Regions from separate parts of the Streptomyces sp. NBC_00287 genome, predicted to be linked through region 2. Evidence: predicted binding sites of a transcription regulator. Region 2 holds the regulator's gene; the other holds the start of a gene.
What was found. The regulator HrcA, encoded in region 2, represses chaperone genes, less so after heat shock. The targets are predictions, from matches to a motif close to TTNGCACTCNGNNNNNCNGAGTGCNAA.

Region 1: a site for HrcA is predicted at 4,334-4,360, ahead of groL (chaperonin GroEL). Genes of this name have one in related genera too.

The regions. Positions count from the first base shown of each region.
Region 1 covers NZ_CP108053.1:4,388,590-4,399,743, reverse strand. Annotated here, with positions in the region: gene OHT76_RS19895 (alpha,alpha-trehalose-phosphate synthase (UDP-forming)) at 1-666, opposite strand, end outside; gene OHT76_RS19890 (glucosyl-3-phosphoglycerate synthase) at 729-1,673, opposite strand; SAM riboswitch class I at 1,833-1,990, shown strand; gene thrC (threonine synthase) at 2,008-3,294, shown strand; gene OHT76_RS19880 (MoaD/ThiS family protein) at 3,291-3,566, shown strand; gene OHT76_RS19875 (cold-shock protein) at 3,997-4,200, shown strand; gene groL (chaperonin GroEL) at 4,524-6,146, shown strand; gene OHT76_RS19865 (NADH:flavin oxidoreductase) at 6,379-7,509, shown strand; gene OHT76_RS19860 (metallophosphoesterase) at 7,554-8,438, shown strand; gene OHT76_RS19855 (MFS transporter) at 8,563-10,044, shown strand; gene OHT76_RS19850 (ankyrin repeat domain-containing protein) at 10,103-11,068, opposite strand.
Region 2 covers NZ_CP108053.1:3,272,520-3,283,673, reverse strand. Annotated here, with positions in the region: gene OHT76_RS14955 (HAMP domain-containing protein) at 1-1,116, opposite strand, end outside; gene OHT76_RS14950 (SpoIIE family protein phosphatase) at 1,296-3,155, shown strand; gene hemW (radical SAM family heme chaperone HemW) at 3,213-4,445, shown strand; gene OHT76_RS14940 (Uma2 family endonuclease) at 4,544-5,122, shown strand; gene OHT76_RS14935 (DUF3097 domain-containing protein) at 5,100-5,915, opposite strand; gene OHT76_RS14930 (MBL fold metallo-hydrolase) at 5,947-6,675, opposite strand; gene hrcA (heat-inducible transcriptional repressor HrcA) at 6,837-7,853, shown strand; gene dnaJ (molecular chaperone DnaJ) at 7,854-8,990, shown strand; gene OHT76_RS14915 (nitronate monooxygenase) at 9,199-10,281, shown strand; gene OHT76_RS14910 (16S rRNA (uracil(1498)-N(3))-methyltransferase) at 10,281-11,021, shown strand; gene OHT76_RS14905 (VOC family protein) at 11,038-11,154, shown strand, end outside.

The DNA.
Region 1 (11,154 bases), 1.1 Mb from region 2:
GCACGCGGTGAACGCGTCCGCCCAGCGCCGGGTGAGGAAGCCGAGGCGGTCGGCGCCGAGCATTCCGCTCATGAGCTGGGACCGGATGTCGTCGGGCAGCATCCGGAAGTAGTCCACCGGCGCCCACGGCGTATGAGAGAAGTGGCCGATACGCAGGTCCGGGCGCTGCTCGCGCAGCATCCCCGGCACCAGGCACAGGTGGTAGTCCTGCACCAGCACCGCCGCCCCCGCGGCCGCCTCCTCGGCGAGCGCCTCGGCGAACGCGCGGTTGTAGGTCTCGTACGACGCCCACCGGCGCTGGAACTCCGCGTCGAAGACGGGCTCCAGCGGCGTCTGGTACAGCATGTGGTGGACGAACCAGAGCACCGAGTTCGCGATGCCGTTGTACGCGTCGGCGTGCACGTCCGCCGGGATGTCGAGCATCCGTACGCCGGACTCGCCCTCCCCGCGCCGCACCGCCTCGCGGTCGCCGTCGGACAGCGTCGAGCACACCCACAGGGCACCGGCGTCCGGGCCGATGGCCGACAGGCCCGACACCAGTCCGCCGCCCCCGCGCTTGGTGCGCAGCGAGCCGTCCTCCTGGACCTCGTAGGAGACCGGGCCGCGATTCGACGCGACCAGCACCTGAGCGGCACCGTGTGCGGAAGCCACGTGCGTGGAAGCCATGTGCTCCAACCTAGCCCGTGCCGTAAACGCTCAAACGTACGAGCCGCCCCACGAGACGTGGGTTACGCCACCTTGCGGTGCGCGTACTCCGCGATCTCCACCATGGGCGGCCGCTCCTCGGTGTCCACCGAGTACGTCCGTGGCTCGAAACCGTCCTCGCCGCGGTCGAACTGGGTCAGCGAAGGGCGGATCAGATGGCCGCGGGCCAGCCTGAGCTGGGCCGTGCGGTAGATCGCGGCGGACATCCGGCCGAGCGCCTGTCCGTCCTGGTGCCGGTGCTTGCGCACCCCCACGTCGACCTGGGCCAGCGCGTCCAGACCCACCAGGTGCAGCGCGTCGATCAGCATGCCGAGCTCGACGCCGTAGCCGACGGGGAAGGGGAGCTGTTCCAGCAGGGAGCGGCGGGCCGCGTACTCCCCGCCGAGCGGCTGGACGAAGCCGGCGAGCTGCGGCCAGTGCATGTTCAGCAGCGGGCGGGCCATCAGCTCGGTGACCCGGCCGCCCTGGCCCGCCGCCTGCCCGAGCGGTCGGTCGTACATCGCCTTGACCAGGTCGACGCCGGGGTCGGTGAGGAGCGGGCCGACGATCCCCGAGACGAAGTCCGAGGAGAACTCCTTCAGGTCCGCGTCGATGAAACAGACGATGTCGCCGCGGGTGACCAGCAGCGAGCGCCAGAGCACCTCGCCCTTGCCGGGCACGGCGGGCAGGCGGGGCAGGATCGCGTCCCGGTGCACGACCGTCGCCCCGGCCGCCGCGGCGACCTCGGAGGTGCGGTCGGTCGATCCGGAGTCGACGACGACTATCTCGTCGACCAGCGGGACCTGCTGCATCAGGTCATGCCGGATGACGGCGACGATGTCGCCGACCGTCTCCTCTTCATTGAGCGCGGGCAGCACGACGGAGACCGTCTGGCCCGAGCTGCGTTTCGCGGCCAGGATCTGGTGGAGCGGGCGGTCGGTCACGGACCAGGAGCGGGTGCTCAGCCAGCGCTCGGCTTCTTCCAGCACAGTCTGCGGCTCCTCACTGACGGAGATAGGGACGGGATCCTGTGTGATCCATCTCGCGGTTCGGACGTCTATCTCAACTGTCCTGGCCTTCGGTTACAGTCTTGAACAACGCTGATGACCATCGCATGTCGGGGGTTGTTTGCGTCTACAACTACATACCGCTCATCCAGAGGGGCAGAGGGATACGGCCCGATGAAGCCCCGGCAACCCTCCAGTCGGTACTCGTAGATCAGTGTTGATCGTTCTCCGCGAGGCTCCCGACTAGGGAAGGTGCCAAATCCGTCTCACGGCGAAGTGCGTCGTGAGGAAGATGAGGAGAAAGGGCCTCGCCTCCATGGCTGTGCAGACTGTTGCAAGCACCACGAACACCGTAGACCTCGGCCCCGCCGCCGCGCTGAGCTGCCGCGAGTGCGGCCACCGTGTGCCCCTCGGCCCGGTCTTCGCCTGCGAGGAGTGTTTCGGCCCGCTCGAGATCGCGTACGACTTCTCCGGATACGACACGGAGGAGCTCCGCAAGCGCATCGAGGCGGGACCCGCGAACATCTGGCGCTATGCGCCGCTGCTGCCCGTTCCGGCGGACGTGGCGGACAAGCCCAACATCAACCCCGGCTGGACCAAGCTCGTCCAGGCCGACAACCTCGGCCGCGAGCTGGGTGTCGAGGCCGGCAAGCTCTTCGTCAAGGACGACTCCGGCAACCCGACGCACTCCTTCAAGGACCGCGTGGTCGCGCAGGCCATCGAGGCCGCCCGCGCCTTCAACTTCACGACCCTCTCCTGCTCCTCCACGGGCAACCTGGCCGGTGCCGTCGGCGCCGCCGCCGCCCGCGCCGGCTTCCGCTCCTGCGTGTTCATCCCGCACGACCTGGAGCAGGGCAAGGTCGTCATGGCCGCGGTCTACGGCGGTGAGCTCGTCGGCATCGAGGGCAACTACGACGACGTGAACCGTTTCTGCTCCGAGCTGATCGGCGACCCGGCCGGCGAGGGCTGGGGCTTCGTCAACGTCAATCTGCGGCCGTACTACGCGGAGGGGTCCAAGACCCTGGCGTACGAGATCTGCGAGCAGCTCGGCTGGCGGCTGCCCGACCAGATCGTCGTCCCGATCGCCTCCGGCTCGCAGCTCACGAAGATCGACAAGGGGCTCCAGGAGCTGATCAAGCTCGGGCTCGTCGAGGACAAGCCGTACAAGATCTTCGGCGCGCAGGCCGAGGGGTGCTCGCCGGTGTCGGTGGCCTACAAGGCGGGACATGACGTCGTCCGCCCGCAGAAGCCGAACACCATCGCCAAGTCGCTGGCCATCGGTAACCCGGCGGACGGTCCCTACGTCCTGGACATCGCCCGCCGCACCGGCGGCGCGGTGGAGGACGTGACGGACGAGCAGGTCGTCGACGCGATCAAGCTGCTGGCCCGGACCGAGGGCATCTTCGCCGAGACGGCGGGTGGCGTGACCGTGGGCGTGACGCGCAAGCTGATCGAGAACGGCGTACTGGACCCGACCCTCACCACCGTCGTCCTCAACACCGGCGACGGCCTCAAGACCCTCGACGCGGTGGCCGGCACCGGCCTGACCGCGACGATCCGTCCGAACCTCGACTCCTTCCGAGAGGCTGGCCTCGACTCATGAGCGTCAAAGTCCGCATCCCCACCATCCTGCGCACCTACACCGGTGGTGCCGCCGAGGTGACGGCCGAGGGTGGCACCCTCGCCGAGGTCATCGCCGACCTGGAGAAGAACCACACCGGAATCGCCGCGCGCGTCCTGGACGACCAGGGCAAGCTGCGCCGCTTCGTGAATGTGTACGTCAATGACGACGACGTCCGCTTCGAGCAGGGCCTGGAGACGGCGACCCCGGACGGCGCCGGAGTTTCCATCATTCCGGCGGTCGCCGGCGGCTGATCGTTACCGTCGGTAAGGTGCGTCACCGAGAGTTCATTGAATTGCCCCCTCCGTAAGACAAACGGAGGGGGCAATTCTGCATGGTTGAGCACGGTACAGTTGGGGAACCTGCTGCTCCCCGCATGCCGGACGCATATGAGTATCGACTCCGTATGCGACGAGAAGTAGCCAAAGTGTGCGGGTCTTTTGCGCCTTATGCTCCCTTTATGGGGCCCGACTTGCCCTGAATTCGGGCGAATTCTCACTACATTCCGGACCCTGCGCGTCCAGAATTCTCGTCCGATTGACCTGTTGCAGACGGCAGTTGGACAGATACATTCAGCCGCGGTCGACGCGTTCCGGCGCACGCCCCCAAACCGTGGGGGGTGAGGTCTGACCCGGATCCGCGAAGTGTGGATCTGTGCAAGGGCCAGTAATAGGGGAGTTAGGCATGGCTCAGGGCACCGTCAAGTGGTTCAACGCGGAGAAGGGGTACGGCTTCATCGCGGTCGACGGTGGTGCGGATGTTTTCGTCCACTACAGCGCGATCCAGATGGACGGCTACCGCACCCTTGAAGAAGGCCAGCGGGTTGAGTTCGAGATCTCGCAGGGCCAGAAAGGCCCGCAGGCCGACATGGTTCGCGTCTCTGCCTGAACGCGCGACCAACGAACCGCAAGCGACGTCTTCTGCTGAAGGGCTCGCACCTCGGGGACCCAACCCCTCGGGTGCGGGCCCTTCCGCATGCCTGGGGAGCCCCGACCCGACGCGGCCCGATCCCCGAGAGCCGCTTGCACTCGCATGGGCCGAGTGCTAATCATTGGCGTTAGCACTCTGAAGGTGAGAGTGACAAAGAAGGACCGGGTCGGTGAGGCCCGCAGGCCAGGTGGGGCAAGGAACCACAGGGCAGGCGAGCCGTCCGTCGCGGGCGCGGGCGCGGTCCGAAGGAATCACCCCCAGTCCTGGAGGGACCACTTCACATGGCCAAGATCATCGCGTTCGACGAGGAGGCGCGGCGCGGCCTCGAGCGCGGCATGAACCAGCTCGCGGACGCCGTGAAGGTGACGCTCGGCCCCAAGGGCCGCAACGTCGTCCTCGAGAAGAAGTGGGGCGCCCCCACGATCACCAACGATGGTGTCTCCATCGCCAAGGAGATCGAGCTCGAGGACCCGTACGAGAAGATCGGCGCCGAGCTGGTCAAGGAAGTCGCCAAGAAGACGGACGACGTCGCCGGTGACGGTACGACCACCGCGACCGTTCTCGCCCAGGCGCTGGTCCGCGAGGGCCTGCGCAATGTCGCCGCCGGCGCCAACCCGATGGCCCTGAAGCGCGGTATCGAGAAGGCCGTCGAGGCCGTCTCCGCCGCCCTGCTGGAGCAGGCGAAGGACGTCGAGACCAAGGAGCAGATCGCCTCCACGGCCTCCATCTCCGCCGCCGACACCCAGATCGGCGAGCTCATCGCCGAGGCCATGGACAAGGTCGGCAAGGAAGGCGTCATCACCGTCGAGGAGTCCCAGACCTTCGGTCTGGAGCTGGAGCTCACCGAGGGTATGCGCTTCGACAAGGGCTACATCTCGGCGTACTTCGCCACCGACATGGAGCGTATGGAGGCCGTCCTCGACGACCCGTACATCCTGATCGCCAACTCCAAGATCTCCTCGGTCAAGGACCTGCTCCCGCTGCTGGAGAAGGTCATGCAGTCGGGCAAGCCGCTGCTGATCATCGCCGAGGACGTCGAGGGCGAGGCCCTGTCGACCCTGGTCGTCAACAAGATCCGCGGCACCTTCAAGTCCGTCGCCGTCAAGGCCCCGGGCTTCGGTGACCGCCGCAAGGCGATGCTGAACGACATCGCCATCCTCACCGGTGGCGAGGTCATCTCCGAGGAGGTCGGTCTCAAGCTCGAGAACACCTCCCTGGACCTCCTTGGCAAGGCCCGCAAGGTCGTCATCACCAAGGACGAGACCACCATCGTCGACGGTTCCGGCTCCTCGGAGCAGGTCCAGGGCCGGGTCAACCAGATCCGCGCCGAGATCGAGAACAGCGACTCGGACTACGACCGCGAGAAGCTGCAGGAGCGCCTGGCGAAGCTCGCCGGCGGTGTCGCGGTCATCAAGGCCGGTGCCGCCACCGAGGTGGAGCTCAAGGAGCGCAAGCACCGCATCGAGGACGCCGTTCGCAACGCGAAGGCGGCCGTCGAGGAGGGCATCGTCGCCGGTGGTGGCGTGGCCCTGCTGCAGGCCTCCCGGGTCTTCGAGAAGCTGGACCTCGAGGGTGACGAGGCGACCGGCGCCAACGCCGTGAAGCTCGCGCTGGAGGCCCCGCTCAAGCAGATCGCCGTCAACGGTGGTCTTGAGGGCGGCGTCGTCGTCGAGAAGGTGCGCAACCTGGCCGTCGGCCACGGTCTGAACGCCGCGACCGGCGAGTACGTCGACATGATCGCCGAGGGCATCATCGACCCGGCGAAGGTGACGCGTTCCGCGCTGCAGAACGCCGCGTCGATCGCTGCGCTGTTCCTGACCACCGAGGCTGTCATTGCCGACAAGCCGGAGAAGGCTGCTGCGGCTGCTCCGGGCGGTATGCCGGGCGGTGACATGGACTTCTGATCGACCGGTTTCGGTTGATCAACGTCCTTACCGAGGGCGGTACTTCCTGTTGCGACAGGGGGTGCCGCCCTCGGGTGTTTCGGCGGGTGCGGGCCGTGGGGGCTGGTCGCGCAGTTCCCCGCGCCCCTATGGGGCGCGTTCGGTGCGCGGAATGTGTCAGGGCCCATGGGTGGTTGTTTAAGTGCATGCAACAATGCGTGCGCATATATCAACCACCCCTAGGAGCTGCCACATGACCGTCGCCGCCACCGAAGCCGCCTCGCGCGCCGCTGAGATTCTGTCCCGTCCTACTTCGATCAACGGGCTGACCGTTCCCAATCGCATCGCCATGGCGCCGATGACGCGAGCGTTCTCGCCGGGCGGCATTCCGGGGGAGGACGTGGCGTCGTACTACGCGCGCCGGGCCGCCGCCGGGGTCGGGCTGATCGTCACCGAGGGTACGTACGTCGGCCATGAGTCGGCCGGGCTGAGCGACCGGATCCCGCGGTTCCATGGCGCGGAGCAGCTCGCGGGGTGGACGAAGGTCGCCGATGCCGTACACGCCGCGGGCGGCGCGATCGTCCCGCAGCTCTGGCACATCGGCATGGTGCGACAAGCAGGTCAGCCGCCGTTCGCCGAGGCCCCTGCCGTCGGTCCTTCCGGGCTGCGCATCGGCGCCGAGGAGCCCACCGGCAAGGCGATGACCCAGCAGGACCTGGACGACGTCATCGGCGCGTTCGCCGAGGCGGCCGCCGCCGTGGAGCGGATCGGCTTCGACGGTGTCGAGCTCCACGGCGCGCACGGCTACCTGATCGACCAGTTCCTGTGGGAGGGCACCAACCGCCGCACCGACGCCTACGGCGGCGACCCGGTGGCCCGTACGAAGTTCGGCGCGGAGATCGTGGCCGCCGTCCGCGCGGCCGTCTCGGCCGACTTCCCGGTGATCTTCCGCTACTCCCAGTGGAAGCAGGACGCCTACGACGCCCGCCTTGCCGAGACCCCCGAGGAGCTGGAGGCCGTCCTCGCCCCGCTCGTGGCGGCCGGTGTCGATGCCTTCCACGCCTCCACGCGCCGCTACTGGCTCCCCGAGTTCGAGGGCTCGGACCTCAACCTGGCCGGCTGGACGAAGAAGCTGACCGGCAAGCCCACCATCACGGTCGGCTCGGTCGGCCTGAACGGCGACTTCATCAAGGCATTCCAGGGCGAGGGTGCCGAGCTGGGCAGCCTCGACAACCTCCTGGACCGTCTGGAGCGCGACGAGTTCGACCTGGTGGCCGTCGGCCGCGCCCTGCTCCAGGACCCGCGGTGGGCGGAGAAGGTCCTGGCGGGCCGGGTGACCGAACTGGCCCCGTACGACCCGGCGGCGCTGAAGTCCCTGAGCTGAAACGCTATGGACCCTCCCCCTCAACTCCCGCTAGTTTTCCGGAGATGAAGATCCTTCATCTCTCCGACACCCACCTCGACCGCTCCGACGCGCCCAACAAGCACGGAGTCAACGCCACCGAGTCCCTGCGGCTGATGCTCGCCGAGCTGCGGCACCAGCGGGACATCGGAGCGGTCGTGGTCACCGGCGACCTCGCCGACGACGGCGCCGTCGAGGCGTATGCCGCCCTCCGGGAGTTGGTGGGGGAGTTCGCCGCGGGGCTGGGGGCGCCGGTGTTCTTCACCACCGGCAATCACGACGAGCGCGCCGCCTTCGGCAAGGTGCTGGGCAGCGGGCATCTGGGTGTGGACGGCGGCGACTGCGCCGAGACGGCGCTGGAGTCCGCCGCCGGGGAACGGGCGGCCGTGACCACGGTCGGCGGATGGCGGATCGTGACCCTGGACTCGCTGGTACCGGGGGAGGTGTGGGGCCACCTCGGCGAGGCTCAACTCGACTGGCTGCGCGAGGTGTTGCGGACCCCCGCCGCCGAGGGGACGGTACTCGCCTTCCATCATCCGCCCGTAGCGCTCGATCATCCTGTGCAGCGGCCCTTCGGTCTGCGGGACCCGGGGGCCCTTGCCGACGTCATCCGCGGCACCGACGTCAAGGCCGTCCTCACCGGCCACTTCCATCTTCAGGTGCTCGGCTTCCTGGCGGGCGTACCGGTGTGGGTGACCCCTGGCGTGGTCAACCGCATCGACCTGACGGCCCCGCCCGGCACCGAACGCGCGGTGCGCGGCGCCTCGGCCTCGCTGGTCGAACTTGGTGGGGACAGCGGGCCGCTCTTCCACACCCTCCACGCCCGTGATCCGCGGGCCCACGAGACCGTCCATGAGCTGGGCGAGGAGCGGATCCGGGCCTTCATCGACGCGCGGGCCCCTCGGGACTGAGAGCCGGGCGCGGCCCCTCAAGGCCGCGCCGTACCGGCCTCCACCAGCGGCGCTTGCTTAAGTCAATCAACTGACTTACGGTTGCCTCAGTCAATCGCTCTTCCCTGTCGACGGAGGCTTCGCCATGTCCGACACCCTTGCCAAGACCGGCCCGGCGGGGGGTTCCGCCCCGCCGAGGACGAATGCCGTGGTGGCGGTGCTGGCCCTGGCCGGAATCGTCGTCTCGCTGATGCAGACCCTCGTGATCCCGATCGTCCCGGAGCTGCCGAAGCTGCTGGACGCCCCGGCCTCGGACACCGCCTGGGCGGTCACCGCCACCCTGCTCGCCGCCGCCGTGGCCACCCCGGTCGTCGGACGGCTCGGCGACATGTTCGGCAAGCGGCGGATGCTGCTGGTCAGCGCCGTACTGCTGGTCGCGGGCTCGCTGGTGTGCGCGCTCAGCGACTCGCTGATCCCGATGATCATGGGGCGGGTGCTCCAGGGTCTCGCCTCCGGCGTGATCCCGCTCGGCATCAGCATCATGCGCGACGAGCTGCCCGCCGAACGCCTCGCCTCCGCCACCGCCCTGATGAGCGCCTCCCTCGGCATCGGCGGCGCCCTCGGTCTGCCCGCCGCCGCGCTGATCGCCGACAACTTCGACTGGCACATGCTCTTCTGGACCTCGGCCGCCCTCGGCGCCGTCGCCACCGTGCTCGTCCTCGTCTTCGTGCCCGAGTCCAAGGTCCGCACCGGAGGCCGCTTCGACCTCGTCGGCGGCCTGGGTATGGCGACGGGCCTGGTCTGTCTGCTGCTCGGTATCTCCAAGGGCGCCGACTGGGGCTGGACCAGCGGCACCACGCTCGGTCTGTTCTTCGCGGCCGTGGTGATCCTGCTGGCGTGGGGCTGGTGGGAGCTGCGGATCGAGCAGCCGCTGGTCGACCTGCGTGCCACCGCCCGCCGTCAGGTGCTGGTCACCAACCTCGCCTCGATCGCCGTCGGTTTCGCGATGTTCGCGATGTCCCTGGTGCTGCCGCAGCTCCTCCAGCTGCCCGAGCAGACCGGCTACGGCCTCGGCAGGTCGATGCTGGTCGCCGGTCTGGTCATGGCGCCGTCCGGCCTGGTCATGATGGCCACCGCCCCGGTCTCGGCGGCCGTCTCCAAGGCCAAGGGCCCCAAGGTCACCCTGATGATCGGCGCCCTGATCGTGGCCGCCGGATACGGTCTGAACATCCTCCTCATGTCCGAGGTCTGGCACTTCGTGCTGGTGTCCTGTGTCATCGGCGCCGGTATCGGCTTCACCTACGGCTCGATGCCCGCCCTCATCATGGGCGCCGTGCCCGCCTCCGAGACGGCCGCCGCCAACAGCCTCAACACCCTGATGCGGTCCATCGGCACCTCCTCGGCGAGCGCCATCGCCGGTGTCATCCTCGCCCAGATGACCACCAACTTCGGCGGCTACGCCCTGCCCTCCGAGAACGGCTTCAAGGTGGTCCTCGCGGTCGGCGCCGGAGCGGCGCTTCTTGCCTTCGCGGTCGCCTCCTTCATCCCGCGCCAGCGACCGGCCGCCACCCTGGCCGCGTCGGCGCAGGGCGCGCCGGCACCGGCGGAGGCGACGGCCAAGTCCTGAGCCCATGGCCCTGCCTCGGCCCGCCGATCGCCCTCCCGCGGCGATCGGCGGGCCTTCGTCATCGCGCCCAGTAGTCCCGCTCCGGCAGCTCGACCCAGTGGTCCGGCGGACCCACCACCGCGCGGGCGTCCGTCGGGCGCAGACCGGCGTAGGCGAGGCAGTAGGCGACCGCCTTGTGGGTGTAGACGTACGAGAAGAGCACCTCCTCGAGGCTGTCCTCCGGATAGGGGCCGCCGCCGGGGTGCAGGTCCCAGCCCTCGCCGACGCCGTCGCGGAAGACGCAACCCTGGTTGCCGCTCTTGGCGTTGGCGTACAGACCGTAGGCCAGGGTGCCCTCGGACAGCAGCCGCATGACCACCGGCTGCTGTGGGCCGTAGCCCCAGGGCTGGGTGACGACACAGCCGCCCGGCACGGTCGTCACCCCGACGAAGCGCAGGGTCTCGTCCAGGTCGTAGCTGAACATGTCCTCCGTCAGCTCGTCCATGAACTCGCTGTCGGCCGGGGTCGCCGACAGCCGTCGTATGGCCTCCTCGGCGTCGATCCCCGCGACGCAGGCCAGCCCGGTCCCTTCGTAGTGGAACTCGCCGACGGCCGATATGAGCCGTCGGCCCTCGTCCGCCACCGCGCGCTCGGAGTCCGTCAGACCGGGCGCTCCCTCGGGCAGCGGGAACAGGTCCGGCTCGGGGCCGGCGAGGCTGAGGCGGGCCGGTGTCCAGCCGCCGTGTCCGACCCAGCCGGGATCGGCACCGGCGGCGACCAGGGCTCGCGCATTCTCCGTTTTGCGGGCCACGACCGCCTCCCACAGCGCCGTCACGCCGTGCTCCAGCGCGTCCACGTCGCGGACGCGGCCCGCGAGCTCCGCGACGACCTCGGGCGAGCCGAACACGACCGCCCGATGCAGCGGCCGGGAGCCGCCCATGCCCCACCGCTCCGGATCGGCCCCCGCGTCGAGGCGCCGCCGTACGTCCCCCAGGTCCTGCCAGCCCCGGTAGTCCATGCCGTCCCAGCCGTGACCGTTCGTCATCGTCCGCCCCCTCCAAGCGCGTTCTCACACTCTCGCAGGCCCCACTGACAAGTGGCACAAACTGCCATTGGGGCAGAACCTGCCAG
Region 2 (11,154 bases):
GACGAGGGCGATGTTCCGCACCTGTGAGGTGAGGTTGTCGGCCATGAAGTTGACGTTGTCGGTGAGGTCCTTCCAGACGCCCGACACACCTCGCACCTGGGCCCGGCCGCCGAGGTTTCCTTCGGTGCCGACCTCGCGGGCGACGCGGGTGACTTCGTCGGCGAAGGCGGAGAGCTGGTCGACCATCGTGTTGATCGTCGACTTCAGCTCCAGGATCTCACCCTGGGCGTCGACGGTGATCTTCTGACTCAGATCTCCATTGGCGACGGCGGTCGTCACCTGGGCGATATTGCGGACCTGCGAAGTCAGGTTCGAGGCCATGAAGTTGACGTTGTCCGTGAGGTCCTTCCAGACCCCGGAGACGCCCCGCACCTGGGCCCGGCCGCCCAACTGGCCCTCGGTGCCGACTTCGCGGGCGACGCGCGTCACTTCGTCGGCGAAGGCGGAGAGCTGGTCGACCATCGTGTTGACGGTCAGCTTGAGTTCGAGCAGCTCGCCGGTCGCCTCGACGGTGACCGTACGGGTCAGGTCGCCGCGTGCCACCGCCGTCGTCACCAGGGCGATGTCCCGCACCTGTGCCGTCAGCCGGGACGCCATGGTGTTGACGGCCTCGGTGACATCTCGCCAACTTCCCGACAGACCCTGTACCTTGGCCCGGCCGCCGAGCCGTCCCTCGGTGCCGACCTCGCGGGCCACCCGGGTCACCTCGCCGGTGAACAGGGAGAGCTGGTCGACCATCTTGTTCACGGCCCGGCCAAGACGCCGCAGATCGCCGCGTAACTGCCGGGAGCCGTCGTGCAGATCGACCCGCTGGGTCAGATCGCCGCCCGCCACCGCGTCCAGGACCCGCGTCGCGTTGGCCGCCGGGGCCACGATGGCGTCGAGCAGCTGGTTCACGTCATTGACCCGGGCCGTCCACGCGCCCTGGCCCGGGCTCGCCGCCAGCCGCTCGTCCAGCCGGCCGTGCCGTACGAGCTCTCTCCTGACCCGCTGCACCTCGGAGTTGAAGTGCAGACTGCGGTTCATGATCTGGTTGTAGGCCGCGACGAGTTCGGCCACCACACCTGTGCCCGGATCGGACACCTCGCGGAAGTCGCCGTCCCGGGCAGCTGCCATCGCGGCGAGCAGAGGACGCAGATCCGATGCCCGAATCTGACCGTCTTCGAGCACGCGTGTACCACTGTTCTCACTCATGGCGGCCCACTTCGGTAACTCGGTGCTTATGGGCGTGGCCAGTCTGTCACTCTGTCCGCGTCGACCGAGGCTATTCGTCCGAACCGCTCGGGGAGCTGTCCATGAGGGCCATTCCGGCGCAACGGGAGACCGTTTCCCGTGCCTCTGATGTGCCTGCGCACGAGAGCGTGCGCCCGCGCGCGTGGACCTGCGCGACCCTGCCCGGAAGCCCCCTCGCGCCGGGCTCCGCCCGCGCACTCGTGCACGCCGGCCTCACCGAGTGGGCCGAACTCGGCCTGCCCGGCACCGAGCACCGCACCGCGCGCCTCGCCGACGACACCGCGCTGGTCGTCAGCGAACTGGTCACCAACGCCGTAGTGCACGCGGGCACCGACATAGAGCTGGTGTGCCGGATGGAGGAGGAGACCGGCGCGATCGTCGTCGAGGTCTCCGACCGCCATCCCTCGCGCGCCCCGCGCGACGGCACCCCCGAACCGGCGGACGGCACACCGGAGTACGGGCGCGGACTGAGCCTGGTCGGACGGCTCGCGGAGTCCTGGGGCGTGACCTACCGCACCGGCGTGAAGACGGTGTGGGCACGTCTTGCCGCCGAGGAGCACCAGGAGGAGGCCGGGACTCCGCGCCCCTTCTCGATACCGGGCCCGGGACCGCGGCGGCCCGAGCGCGACCGGGACTGGTTGGGCCGGGGCGCCCTGTCGTTCCTCGCCGAGGCCTCCGATCTGCTCGCCGGGCAGCTCGACGAGGACCTGGTCGCCGCGCTCACCGGGCAGCTGCTCGTGCCCCGGCTCGCCGACTGGTGCGCGGTGTGGCTCGAGGACGAGCTCACCGGGCGCGGCTGGGCGCCGCACGGCACCGCGGGCGCCGGGCCCCGTCTTGCCCGGGTCTGGCACGGCAGCGAGAACCGCATCGAGGACCTGCGCGTGGCGCTGGAGAAGGAGCCGCCCCGCCCGCCGGACGACCTGCTCTCCGGGCCCGTGCCGCACCCCTGGCCCGGGGAGGCGCTGGAGCCGGAGGGCACGGCATTGGCGTACCGGCTGATCGCGGGCGGCCGACCGCTGGGCACGCTCGTCATCGGGCGGGCCGGTCCCGCGGGCTTCCCCGACGAGGTCACCGGGCTCGTGGAGGACCTGGGCCGCCGGGTGGCGCTCGCCATCGGCGCGGCCCGGCAGTACGCCCGTCAGGCCACCATCAGCGCGGTCCTCCAGCGCGGACTGCTGCCCGGCGCCGTCGCCGAGATCCCGGGGGTGCGCAGCGCCCTCGTCTACGAGCCCTGCGACCAGGGCGGGCCGAGCGGCGACTTCTACGACGTGTTCCCGGCCGCCGACGGCCGCTGGTGCTTCGCCGTCGGTGACGTCCAGGGCAAGGGCCCGGAGGCGGCGGTGGTGATCGGCCTGGCCCGCCCCTGGCTACGGCTGCTGGCCCGGGAGGGCTACCGAGTGGCCGACGTCCTCGACCGCCTCAACCAGCTCCTCCTCGACGACGCCACGGAGGCGGCGGACGCCAATGCCCGCGCCCTGGTCGGCCCGGCGCCCCCGGGAGAGGGCCCCCAGACCCGCTTCCTCTCCCTGTTGTACGGCGAGCTGGCTCCCTTCGACGGCGGCGTCCTGTGCACCCTCGCCTCCGCCGGACACCCGTTGCCGCTGCTGTTGGGCCCCGACGGGGACGTCCGTACGGCAGCGCAGCCGCAGACTCTGCTCGGGGTCATCGAGGACGCCACGTACACCAGCGAGACCCTGGAGCTGCGGCCCGGGGACAGCCTGCTGTGCGTGACGGACGGAGTGACGGAGCGGCGCTGCGGCTCACGCCAGTTCGACGACGGGGACGGGCTCGCGACCGCGCTCGCCGGGTGCGCGGGGCTCAGCGCGCAGTCGATCGCGGAGCGGATCCGGCGGCTCGTGCACGACTTCGGGGGGCGGCCGCCGGAGGACGATCTGGCGCTGCTGGTGCTCCAGGCCGAGTAAAGGGTCGGGATGCTCGGGGTGCCGAGCAAGGGTTCGGTGTGCTGGACAATGGAAGGCATGCCTTCCGCACTCCCCGACGGCGAGCCGGTCCCCGACGACGGCACGCTGCCCGCCACCGCGCTCACCGGCGCGGCCGACCGCCCGCTCGGCTTCTACCTGCACGTCCCGTACTGCGCGACCCGCTGCGGGTACTGCGACTTCAACACCTACACCGCGACCGAGCTGCGCGGCACGGGTGGCGTGCTTGCCTCCCGCGACAACTACGCGGACACCCTGATCGACGAGATCCGCCTGGCGCGGAAGGTACTGGGCGACGACCCGCGCGCGGTGCGGACGGTCTTCGTGGGCGGCGGTACGCCGACGCTGCTGGCGGCGGATGATCTCGTACGGATGCTGGGGGCGATCCGGGACGAGTTCGGGCTCGCGTCCGACGCCGAGATCACGACGGAGGCGAACCCGGAGTCGGTGGACCCGGCGTACCTCTCCCGGCTGAGGGAGGGCGGCTTCAACCGGATCTCCTTCGGCATGCAGAGCGCGAAGCAGCATGTGCTGAAGGTGCTGGACCGGACGCATACGCCCGGCCGCCCCGAGGCATGTGTGGCGGAGGCACATGCGGCGGGCTTCGACCATGTGAACCTGGACCTGATCTACGGCACGCCCGGGGAGTCGGACGACGACTGGCGGGCGTCGCTGGAATCGGCGATCGGCGCCGGTCCTGACCATGTCTCGGCGTACGCGCTGATCGTCGAGGAGGGCACGCAGCTCGCCCGACGGATCCGCCGGGGCGAGGTCCCGATGACCGACGACGACGTCCACGCCGACCGCTATCTGATGGCGGAATCCGTGCTGTCCTCGGCGGGCTTCGACTGGTACGAGGTCTCGAACTGGGCGACCTCGGAAGCGGGCCGGTGCCTGCACAACGAGCTGTACTGGCGGGGCGCGGACTGGTGGGGGGCCGGTCCTGGGGCGCACTCGCATGTAGGCGGGGTGCGCTGGTGGAACGTGAAGCATCCGGGAGCGTATGCGGGGGCGCTGGCGGCAGGGCGGTCGCCGGGGGCGGGGCGCGAGCTGCTGTCGGAGGAGGACCGGCGGGTGGAGCGGATCCTGCTGGAGCTGCGGCTTCGGGAGGGGGTGCCGCTGGGGTTGCTGAGGCCGGAGGGGCTCAAGGCCGCACGCCGGGCGCTGGCGGATGAGTTGCTGCACAAGGGGCCGTACGAGGAGGGTCGGGCCGTGCTGACGTTGCGGGGACGGCTACTGGCGGATGCGGTGGTGCGGGACCTGGTGGATTGATCACTCGGGCGAGTGAATCGCCCCGGAACTCAGGTTCGGTCTCTAACCTGGTTCGTAGGCTGCCGCCATAAGGACGCGGCGGATGGGAGGCCATGGAGATGACCGCTGTGGACGAGCGTGGAATGGCCAATTACCTCGACAAGTTCGAGCCTCCCGAGGGCGTCAAGGCTGAGCTCCTCAGGGGGGTAATCGTGATGATGGCCAGCCCAGATCTGGTGCACAACCTGATCGTGTTGCACACACAGGCGCAAATTCCCCTGGACCGCTGGTATCCCATCCAGACACAGGACGTCGACATCGTCGGCGAGGAGAGCGTGCCCATCCCGGATCTGGTCGTCGCGGCGCCGGACATGCTGCCCGCCTCGGGGCATCTACTGCCGTCCCAGCTGGTCAGCATGGTCGTCGAGGTCGTCTCCAAGTCCAGTGTTCATCAGGACTACGTGGTCAAGAGGTCGATCTACGCGGCGGGCAAGGTGCCTGTGTATCTCATTCTCGATCCGATCATGGCGCAGTGTGTCCTGCTGACGAGGCCTGAGGGTGAGGGTGAGGACGCCAACTATCTGACGCAGCAGATCACCAAGTTCGGTGATCCGGTGTCGGTGGAGGTTCTGGGGGTCGAACTGGGCACGAGCGAGTTCGGCACATTCCCCGACGTCAGGCCCCACCGCTATCCGTGACGAAGTCGATCAGTTCCTCCACCCTTCCCAGCAGCTCCGGCTCCAGGTCCTTGTAAGACCCCACGCGCCCCAGAATCGCCTGCCACACCGCCCCCGTGTTCTCCGACGGCCACCCCAGCGCCCGGCACACCCCCGTTTTCCAGTCCTGCCCGTGCGGCACCCGAGGCCAGCCCGCGATGCCCAGGGACGACGGCTTCACGGCCTCCCAGATGTCGATGTACGGGTGGCCGACGACCAAGGCGTGTTCGCTGGTGACCGACTCCGCGATCCGCCACTCCTTCGTGCCGGGGAGCAGGTGGTCCACCAGGACTCCCAGCCTCGCGTCCGGGCCCGGTGCGAATTCCTCGACGATCCTCGGCAGGTCGTCCACGCCCTCCAGGTACTCCACCACCACACCCTCGATGCGCAGGTCGTCGCCCCAGACCTTCTCCACCAGTTCCGCGTCGTGGCGGCCCTCGACGTAGATGCGCCCGGCGCGGGCGACGCGCGCGCGGGCGCCGGGGACGGCGACTGAACCGGACGCGGTACGGGTGGGACGTACCGGAGTCGATGACGACGGTCTCACCAGCGTCACCACCCTGCCCTCCAGCAGGAAGCCCCTCGGCTCCAGTGGGAACACCCGGTGCTTGCCGAAGCGGTCCTCCAGCGTCACCGTTCCCGCCTCGCAGCGGATCACCGCGCCGCAGAAGCCGGTGCCGGGCTCCTCCACCACCAGGCCGGGCTCCGCCTCGACCTCGGGGACCGGCTTGGGCTTCTTCCAGGGCGGGGTCAGGTCCGGAGAGTACTGGCGCATTCGGATGACGATAGGAGAAGCCGTACGGCTGTCAGAGCGACACGCCGAAACGGGCCGCCAGGGCGTCTCGCTGCCGCCGTACGAACGCCGCGTCCACCACCGCTCCGTGACCGGGCACGTACAGCGCGTCCTCGCCGCCCAGTGCGAGAAGGCGGTCCAGGGCCGCCGGCCACTGGGACGGTACGGCGTCCGGGCCCGCCTGGGGCTCGCCGGACTCCTCGACCAGGTCGCCGCAGAAGACGACCTCGGGCGTGCCGGGGACCAGGACCACCAGGTCATGGGCCGTGTGGCCGGGGCCGACGTTGGCCAGGAGGACCTGGCGGCGGGGGCCGAGGTCGAGGGTCCACTCGCCGGAGACGTGGTGGCGGGGCGGCACCAGGGTGTCCACCGCCTCGTCGGCCACGCGCGCGTCCAGACCGTTGCGTACCGCGTCCGCGCGCAGCTCCGCCCGGCCGTGCGGCCCGTACACCGAGTCGATGCCCACCGCGCCGTAGACCTCCGCCCCCGCGAACGCCGCAGCCCCGAGGACATGGTCGAAGTGCGGATGCGTCAGCGCGAGATGGGTCACACGGTGACCGGCGAGCGCCTCCGCCCGCATCCGCAGCCGCGCCCCCTCGGCCAGGCTCGACCCGGCGTCGACCACCAGCGCCGTACCCTCTCCGAGGACCAGGCCGGCCGTACAGTCCCAGCCCGGCAGCCGGCACCGGCCCACCCCGGCCGCGACCCGCTCCCACCCGAGCTCTTCCCAAGTCACCGTCATACCGCGACGCTAGCTCTACAACCCGTCACAGCAGGACCGACCTTGCCCGGGGAGTACCCCACCGCCGTACACTGGGGCCGGGAACGCTGGCACTCGGACGGACAGAGTGCCAGGCGAGGCGCCCCGGGGGACTGGGGGACGACTTCTGGAGGTGAGCGCGGATGCTGAGCGAACGCAGGCTTCAGGTGCTGCGCGCCATCGTCCAGGACTATGTCGGCACCGAGGAGCCGGTGGGGTCGAAGGCCCTGACCGAGCGGCACAACCTCGGCGTCTCCCCGGCGACCGTCCGCAATGACATGGCGGCGCTGGAGGACGAGGGCTTCATCGCTCAGCCGCACACCAGCGCCGGGCGTATCCCGACGGACAAGGGTTACCGGCTCTTCGTCGACAAGCTGGCCGGCGTCAAGCCGATGACCGCGCCCGAGCGGCGTGCCATCCAGAACTTCCTCGAGGGCGCCGTCGATCTCGACGACGTCGTCGCGCGGACGGTGCGGCTGCTCGCCCAGCTCACGCGGCAGGTCGCCGTCGTGCAGTATCCGTCGCTCACCCGGTCCACCGTGCGCCATGTCGAGCTGCTCTCGCTCGCTCCCGCGCGCGTGATGCTCGTGCTGATCACGGACACCGGGCGGGTCGAGCAGCGGATGGTCGACTGCCCGGCGCCGTTCGGCGAGACGTCCCTGGCCGATCTGCGGGCCCGGCTGAACAGCCGGATCGCGGGCCGGCGCTTCACCGATGTGCCGACGCTCGTCGAGGACCTCCCCGAGGCCTTCGACCACGAGGACCGCGGCACGGTCTCGGCCGTTCTCTCCACGCTGCTGGAGACGCTGGTCGAGGAGAACGAGGAGCGGCTGATGATCGGCGGCACCGCCAATCTCACCCGCTTCGGACATGACTTTCCCCTCACGATCCGGCCCGTTCTGGAGGCCCTTGAGGAGCAGGTCGTGCTTCTCAAGCTCCTTGGCGAGGCCGGGGATTCGGGCATGACCGTACGCATCGGTCATGAGAACGCCTATGAGGGACTCAACTCCACGTCCGTGGTGTCGGTCGGCTACGGTTCGGGCGGCGAGGCAGTCGCCAAGCTCGGCGTGGTCGGACCGACCCGCATGGATTACCCGGGAACGATGGGAGCGGTACGCGCAGTGGCACGGTACGTCGGACAGATCCTGGCGGAGTCGTAAGTGGCCACGGACTACTACGCCGTTCTCGGCGTGCGTCGCGACGCGTCGCAGGAAGAGATCAAGAAGGCCTTCCGGCGGCTCGCTCGCGAGCTGCACCCGGACGTCAATCCGGATCCGAAGACCCAGGAGCGGTTCAAGGAGATCAACGCCGCTTACGAGGTGCTCTCGGACCCGCAGAAGAAGCAGGTCTACGACCTCGGCGGCGACCCGCTGTCCCAGGCGGGCGGCGCGGGCGCGGGCGGCTTCGGGGCCGGTGGCTTCGGGAACTTCTCGGACATCATGGACGCGTTCTTCGGTACGGCGTCGCAGCGCGGTCCGCGCTCGCGTACCCGCCGTGGCCAGGACGCCATGATCCGTCTGGAGATCGAGCTCGACGAGGCGGCCTTCGGCACCACGAAGGACATCCAGGTCGACACGGCGATCGTCTGCAACACCTGTAATGGTGAGGGCGCCGCGCCGGGGACCTCCGCGCAGACGTGTGACATGTGCCGCGGGCGCGGTGAGGTGTCGCAGGTGACGCGGTCCTTCCTGGGCCAGGTCATGACCTCGCGGCCGTGTCCGCAGTGCCAGGGCTTCGGCACGGTGGTTCCGACGCCGTGTCCGGAGTGCGCGGGCGACGGTCGCGTACGGTCGCGTCGCACCCTGACGGTCAAGATCCCGGCCGGTGTCGACAACGGCACGCGGATCCAGCTCGCCGGTGAGGGCGAGGTCGGGCCCGGTGGCGGTCCCGCCGGTGACCTCTACGTCGAGATCCATGAGCTGCCGCATGCGATGTTCCAGCGGCGCGGGGACGATCTGCACTGCACGGTGACGATCCCGATGACGGCGGCGTCCCTCGGCACGAAGGTGCCGCTGGAGACCCTCGACGGGCTGGAGGAGGTCGACATCCGCCCGGGCACCCAGTCCGGCCAGTCGATCCCGCTGCACGGCCGGGGCGTCACGCATCTGCGCGGCGGCGGCCGGGGCGACCTGATCGTCCACGTCGAGGTCCAGACCCCGTCCAAGCTCGACCCCGAGCAGGAGCGGTTGCTGCGCGAGCTGGCGAAGCTGAGGGGCGAGGAGCGGCCTCAGGGGCAGTTCCAGCCGGGGCAGCAGGGGTTGTTCTCGCGGTTGAAGGATGCTTTCAACGGGCGCTGACCGTGGGGGGCCGAGGCTTCTGGTCTCGCCCCCGCCGCCCCTACCCGTCCCTCCCCCAGAGGGGGGACCCCCACTGGGGGCTGCGCCCCCAGACCCCCCGTCGGCCTGAAAGGCCTCGTCCTCAAGCGCCGGACGGGCTGAAGAATTGGCCTATGCCACTGGGAAGGGTGGATTCGGACTTGTTCGGAGGACGTGACAACATGCCGTCATGTCCTCCGCGCTGACCGATCTTTTTCCCCTTCCGATCGTGCAGGCCCCCATGGCGGGCGGTGTCTCCGTGCCGACGCTTGCCGCTGCCGTGGCCGAGGCCGGTGGGCTGGGGTTTCTCGCCGCCGGGTACAAGACCGCCGATGGCATGTACCAGGAGATCAAGCAGGTACGGGGGCTCACCGGCCGCCCGTTCGGCGTGAATCTCTTCATGCCGCAGCCGGAGTACGCCGACGCGGCGGCCGTCGACGTCTACGCCCATCAGCTGGCCGGAGAGGCCGGCTGGTACGAGACCGAGCTCGGGGACCGCGACAGCGGCCGTGACGACGGCTACGAGGCCAAGCTCGCCGTCCTGCTCGACAACCCGGTACCGGTGGTCTCCTTCCACTTCGGCGTGCCGAGCCGTGACGTACTCGACTCCCTGCGCCGGGCCGGAACCTTCACCCTCGTCACCGCCACCACCGCCGAGGAAGCCCTCGCCGTCGAGCGGGCCGGTGCCGACGCGGTGATCGCGCAGGGCGTCGAAGCCGGTGGACATCAGGGCACGCATCGCGACAACCCCGAGACCGACGGCACCGGCATCGGGCTGCTCTCACTCATCGCCCAGATCCGCGAGACCGTCACCATCCCCCTCGTCGCCGCCGGCGGCATCATGCGCGGCAGCCAGATCGCCGCCGTGCTCGCCGCGGGCGCGAGCGCCGCCCAGCTCGGCACCGCGTTCCTCGCCACCCCCGAGTCCGGCGCCAACGCCGTCCACAAGCAGGCCCTGACCAACCCGCTGTTCGCACGCACCGAGTTGACGCGGGCCTTCTCCGGCCGCCCCGCGCGCGGGCTCGTCAACCGCTTCATGCGCGAGCACGGCCCGTACGCCCCCGCCGCCTACCCGGAGATCCACCACCTCACCTCACCGCTGCGCAAGGCGGCCGCCAAGGCGGGCGACGCGCAGGGCATGGCGCTGTGGGCGGGACAGGGCCACCGCATGGCACGGGAGCTGCCCGCCGGGCAGCTCGTGGAGGTACTGGCGGCCGAACTCGCCGCCGCCAGGACAGCGTTGTCGGCCTTTCAGGAAGGCGGTGCGGGCTGATGACGGCGCCGGTCTTCGTGGTCGAGCACCTCGACGCGGGACAGGGCGGCCGGTACGTCCTCGAAGGACCCGAGGGCCGGCACGCGGTCTCCGTGAAGCGGCTGCGCCCCGGCGAGGACGTCGTCCTCACGGACGGCGCCGGGCGCTGGGCGGACTGCGTGGTGCTGGAGACCGAGGGCAAGGACCGGCTGATCCTCCGGGTCGACTCCGTCGCCGAGGAACCCGAGCCGCGGCCGCGCATCACCGTCGTACAGGCGCTGCCCAAGGGCGACCGGGGTGAGCTGGCCGTCGAGACGATGACCGAGGTCGGGGTCGACGGGATCGTGCCGTGGTCGGCGTCCCGGTGCATCACGCAGTGGAAGGGCGAGCGCGGGCTGAAGGCGCTCGGCAAGTGGCGGGCCACCGCGCGCGAGGCCGGCAAGCAGTCCCGGCGGGTCCGCTTCCCCGAGGTCGCGGACGCGGCAACCTCCAAGCAGATCGCGGCACTGCTCGCGAAGGCCGACTTCGCCGCCGTACTCCATGAGAGCGGGACCCAGCCGCTGGCCGCCGCCGAACTGCCCACGGAGGGTGAGATCGTGCTGGTCGTCGGGCCGGAAGGGGGTGTGTCTCCCGAGGAGTTGGCGCTCTTCGAGGAGGCCGGGGCGCGGGCGTATGTGCTCGGGCCCACCGTGTTGCGCACCTCGACCGCCGGGACCGCGGCGGCCGCCCTGCTCCTCGGCCGTACCGGTCGCTGGGGCTGACCCGAGGGAGACCGCCGTGGAACTCGCCCAGGTCCGGCTGCTGGTCAGCGACTTCCCCGCCTGCTACCGCTTCTACGCCGACGTCCTCGGCCTGAAGCCGCAGTCGGGGTCGCAGGAGGGGCCGTACGAGAAG